2 regions of the Alcaligenes sp. SDU_A2 genome follow, and region 2 is predicted to be linked to the other one. Evidence: predicted binding sites of a transcription regulator. Region 2 holds the regulator's gene; the other holds the start of a gene.
What was found. The regulator HrcA, encoded in region 2, represses chaperone genes, less so after heat shock. The targets are predictions, from matches to a motif close to TTAGCACTCNNNNNNNNNGAGTGCTAA.
Positions count from the first base shown of each region.

Region 1: a site for HrcA is predicted at 1,609-1,635, ahead of AADW57_RS04400 (co-chaperone GroES). Genes of this name have one in related genera too.

Region 1 is NZ_CP151273.1:960,832-963,233, forward strand. It holds gene groL (chaperonin GroEL) at 1-1,228, opposite strand, end outside; gene AADW57_RS04400 (co-chaperone GroES) at 1,263-1,550, opposite strand; gene AADW57_RS16750 (chromate resistance protein ChrB domain-containing protein) at 1,835-2,101, opposite strand.
Region 2 is NZ_CP151273.1:1,111,881-1,114,282, reverse strand. It holds gene hemH (ferrochelatase) at 1-547, opposite strand, end outside; gene hrcA (heat-inducible transcriptional repressor HrcA) at 605-1,618, opposite strand; gene AADW57_RS05160 (NAD kinase) at 1,838-2,402, shown strand, end outside.

The sequences.
Region 1 (2,402 bases), 150 kb from region 2:
CTTCTTCAACGGCAGCGCGAGTGGCGTGCAGGGCGTCTTCGACGCGGGCCTTCTTTTCCTTCATTTCGACTTCGGTGGCAGCGCCCACGCGGATCACGGCAACACCGCCGGCCAGCTTGGCCACGCGCTCTTGCAGTTTTTCGCGGTCGTAGTCGGAGGTGGATTCTTCGATCTGCACGCGGATTTGCTTGACGCGGGCTTCGATGCTGACGCCGTCGCCAGCGCCGTCGATGATCGTGGTGTTTTCCTTGGCCACTTCAATGCGCTTGGCCTGGCCCAGATCGTCCAGCGTGGCCTTTTCCAGGGACATGCCGGTTTCTTCGGAGATGACGGTGCCGCCGGTCAGGATGGCGATGTCTTCCAGCATGGCTTTGCGACGGTCGCCAAAACCAGGGGCCTTGACGGCAGTGGTCTTGAGGATGCCACGGATGTTGTTCACCACCAGCGTTGCCAGGGCTTCGCCTTCCACGTCTTCAGCCACGATCAGCAAAGGACGGCTGGTCTTGGCCACTTGTTCCAGAACGGGCAGCAGGTCGCGGATGTTGGAGATCTTCTTGTCGAAGATCAGGACGAATGGATCGTCCAGCACAGCCACTTGCTTGTCGGGGTTGTTGATGAAGTAGGGCGACAGGTAGCCACGGTCGAACTGCATGCCTTCGACCACGTCCAGTTCGTTTTCCAGGGACTTGCCGTCTTCAACGGTAATGACGCCTTCCTTGCCCACTTTGTCCATTGCATTGGCGATGATCTCACCGATGGAGTGGTCGCTGTTGGCCGAGATGGAGCCGACCTGAGCGATTTCCTTGCTGGTGGTGCAAGGACGGGACAGCTTGCGCAGCTCTTCCACGGCCACGACCACGGCCTTGTCGATGCCGCGCTTCAGGTCCATTGGGTTGATGCCGGCGGCCACGAACTTCAGGCCTTCTTCAACGATGGCTTGAGCCAGAACGGTAGCGGTAGTAGTACCGTCACCGGCGTTGTCGGAAGTCTTGGAAGCAACTTCTTTAACCAGTTGAGCACCGATGTTTTCGAACTTGTCTTTCAGTTCGATTTCTTTGGCCACGGACACACCGTCCTTGGTCACTGTAGGAGCGCCGAAGGAGCGGTCCAGCACCACGTTACGGCCTTTGGGGCCCATGGTGGTCTTAACAGCGTTAGCCAGGATGTTGACGCCACGAACGATGCGGGTACGTGCGTCGTCGCCGAAGTAAACTTGTTTTGCGGTCATGGTTTGAATCCTATTGAATATTCGTGGGCAGTACTTATTCGATCACGGCGAAGATTTCTTCTTCGCGGATCACCAGCAGCTCTTCGCCGTCGATCTTCACGGCCTGGCCGGAGTACTTGCCGAACAGAACTTTGTCGCCAACTTTCAGGTCCAGCGGCAGAACCTTGCCGTCCTCGGACTTTTTGCCGGGGCCAACGGCCAGGATTTCGCCTTGATCGGGCTTTTCAGTCGCGCTCTCGGGGATGACGATGCCGGAAGCGGTGGTGCGTTCGTTGTCCAGACGCTTGACGATCACGCGATCGTTCAAAGGACGCAGTGCCATGGAGAAACTCCTGTTTAAAAATGACGTTGGTTATATCAATTCAAGTGGGGGCGAGGTCTTAGCACTCCACCCCTTCGAGTGCTAATTATAGGGACGACTTTTGTAATTTCAAGAGCAGGGGCGCAGGGCTGTTACATATTTGTCCAGCCCGCGTGGAATCTGGCTTGAAGGGGGAGTGTCGAATCCCTGGGTGTTGGCGCGCAGCCGAATGACACCGAAGTTTGAACTTCCGACGCTCTGTTCGGAACTCTGAATAATGGGTCAACCCAGCACCGGAAGGGGTGTCAGTCGGGATGGGCTGGAGGTGGGTTGTACAAATGCCTTGTTTGGGTGGTTTTTTTTCCAGTCCAAAGCTGGCGGGGCAGGACCTCGAATGACACTCTGCCGTCCACGTGTGTAAAGGTGGCACTGTCGAAGTCAAGTCCCAGAGCATTAGGCACACACTCGATCAGGGGCTCTATCCACAGAAGGCGTGCAGAAGAGAGAGTGAAGCGCTGGATCAGCCAGGCACAAGCGATCAGGCCGACCCAGATACGGCACCGGGTTTTCAAATGCAGCCATTGATAATGGACGGGATCGCGGCGCGTGATGTCTCCTTGGGCTACATCGGGTGCGCTGAGAGACAGGAGGGATTCGATGGCATAGGCACAATCGCGCTGCTGTGTCTGGGCGGCCTGTTCGGATGCCTACTGTGCGCTGTGGTGCTGCTGGTGGGCAGGCTGACGATAGGCAGAAACCAGGATGATGCGAGTCATGTGTCTATGGGAGCTGAATAAGATGACGCCGCGTTCTTCGCAATCCTGTTGATATCGCTACAACAGCTTTTTTGTTTTCTCGGGGTGGCGGCGTTTT
Region 2 (2,402 bases):
GCTGATTCCGCTGCCGACGCAAGTGCGCCGCCACGCAATCGAACGCCGTGGCCGTGGTGCTGGCGGCATACTGCGGATACAGCGGCAAGCTAAGAATCCGTTCGCAGCCGGCAGCCTTTAGTTTATCCAAGCCAAAAGCAATCGACGGATTGCCATAGCGCATGCCCAGCTCCACGCGCACATCGTGTCCCTGCCCGGCCAACAGTTCCTGCAGTCCATCGGCCTGCGCCTGACTCCACACCAACAAAGGCGCGCCTTCGGCTAACCAGATATCCCGATAGCGTGGGGCCAGCTTGACGGGGCGGCGCGGCAAAATAAACAAGCGCAAAATAAGCTGCCACAACGGCTGAGGTATTTCGATGACGCGCGGGTCGGACAGGAATTGGCCCAAATAGCGGCGTATGGCCTTGGGCTCGGGCTGATCCGGCGTACCCAGATTGATCAACAAAATGCCGATAGGCCCGACCGGGCGCACCGGCGCATCGTCATTGAATATATCGGCATCGGTCGGTTCGGACAGATAAGGAGAGGCAAACAACATGGGCATGATGTGTAAACATAAGGCAGCCGGCGCAGGCAAAGTGCGCGCCGACCGACAGACCGACTAAGCGGCCGAATGATGGCTCAGGGCATTTGACAACAGCCGGGCAGTAATGTCCACGATGGGGATGACTCTATCGTAGGCCATGCGCGAGGGACCGATAACGCCCAGCGTGCCCACAACTTTGCCATCCACGCCATACGGCGCGGTAATGACGGATACATCATCCAATGGCACCAGTTGCGAATCGCCGCCAATATAGATCTGCACGCCCTCGGCCTGACTGGAGACATCCAGCAAATGCAACAAGTCCGTTTTCTTCTCGAACAAAGAAAACAGACGCCGCAACCTGTCCATATCAGCCACCATGTCCGAGACATTAAGCAATTTGCTTTCGCCGGCGATGACCACGGCTTCTTCGTTGTCGGGCTGATGGCTGCCGGCATCTACGGCCTGTTGCATCAGCCGCGAAATATCCACCTGCAAGGAGCTGAGCTCCTGAGACAGAGTTTGCTTGACCAGCTCAAATGACAACCCCGAAAAATGCTGGTTGAAAAAATGGCTGGCCTCGATCAGCTCGTGCTCCAGATAGTCGCGCGGCACAAACAAAATACGATTCTGCACATCCCCGTCGGGGGTGACGATAATGAGCAGAACACGCTTATCCGACAGACGGATGAACTCGATCTGCCTGAAGGTCTGGGCTTTTTTCGGGGCCAGCACCACGCCGGCGAACTGAGACAGGTTGGACAATAAAGAAGCGGCCGAGCTGACTGCGCGGTTGGGCTCGTCAAACGGTAAGAACTGGCTCAGGTTTTGCGCATCGGGACGCTCAAAGCGCTGCGAGGCCAGCAGCCGGTCCACAAACAAACGATAACCCTTGGGCGTCGGAACCCGCCCTGCCGAGGTATGCGGGCTGTGTATCAGGCCCAAGGCTTCCAATTCGGCCATTACGTTGCGTATAGTGGCCGGCGAGAAGTCAAATACCGTAGACAGGGTACGCGACCCGACCGGCTGGCCATCGGCGATATAACGCTCGATCAGCACTTTCAACAATGCATTCGCTCTGTCATCCATATCGCATATGTCACATAAATAAAGCCCACGCCGCCTTCCGATCCACGACCGGCAAAGGCCGCTGGCGACCGTGGGCGGTTCGGTGTTGCACAGGCCCGGCAGTACAAAAACCTGTGTGCCCGACAGGACAAGCAGGAGATTCTTGCAGCCAAGCCCATAGCGGCAACTCTATAATCAATTTATCGCAATTATTTCATTAATCAATAAGGTTTTCGCCCCATGCATTTCAAAACGGTCGCCATTGTGGGCAGATATCAGGACAGCGGCCTGGATGCACCCGTCCGCTCCCTGGCCCGGACCCTGGTTGATGCAGGCTGCGCGGTGCTGGTGGAGGCCGCCACCGCGCACAACACCGGCGTCACCGAGTTTCCCACTTGCGATTACGCAGAAATCGGCGCGCGCGCAGACCTGGCCGTGGTCATGGGCGGCGACGGCACCATGATAGGCGCTGCCCGCGAGCTGGCGCACAGCCAGATCCCCCTGATCGGCATCAATCATGGCCGACTGGGCTTTATTACCGATGTTGCGCTGAACGATGCCAACGATGCGCTGCTCAGCGTGCTTCAAGGCCAGTACGACATCGAAGAGCGGTCCATGCTGGAAGGCCGTGTCGTGCGCGACGGACAAGTGCTGTATTCGGGTGTGGCCCTGAACGATGTCGTCATCAACCGCGCCGGACGCGGCGGCATGATAGAGCTGCGCGTAGAGCTGGACGGCGTATTCATGTACCGCCAGCGCGCCGACGGCCTGATCATCTCCACGCCCACCGGCTCGACCGCCTATT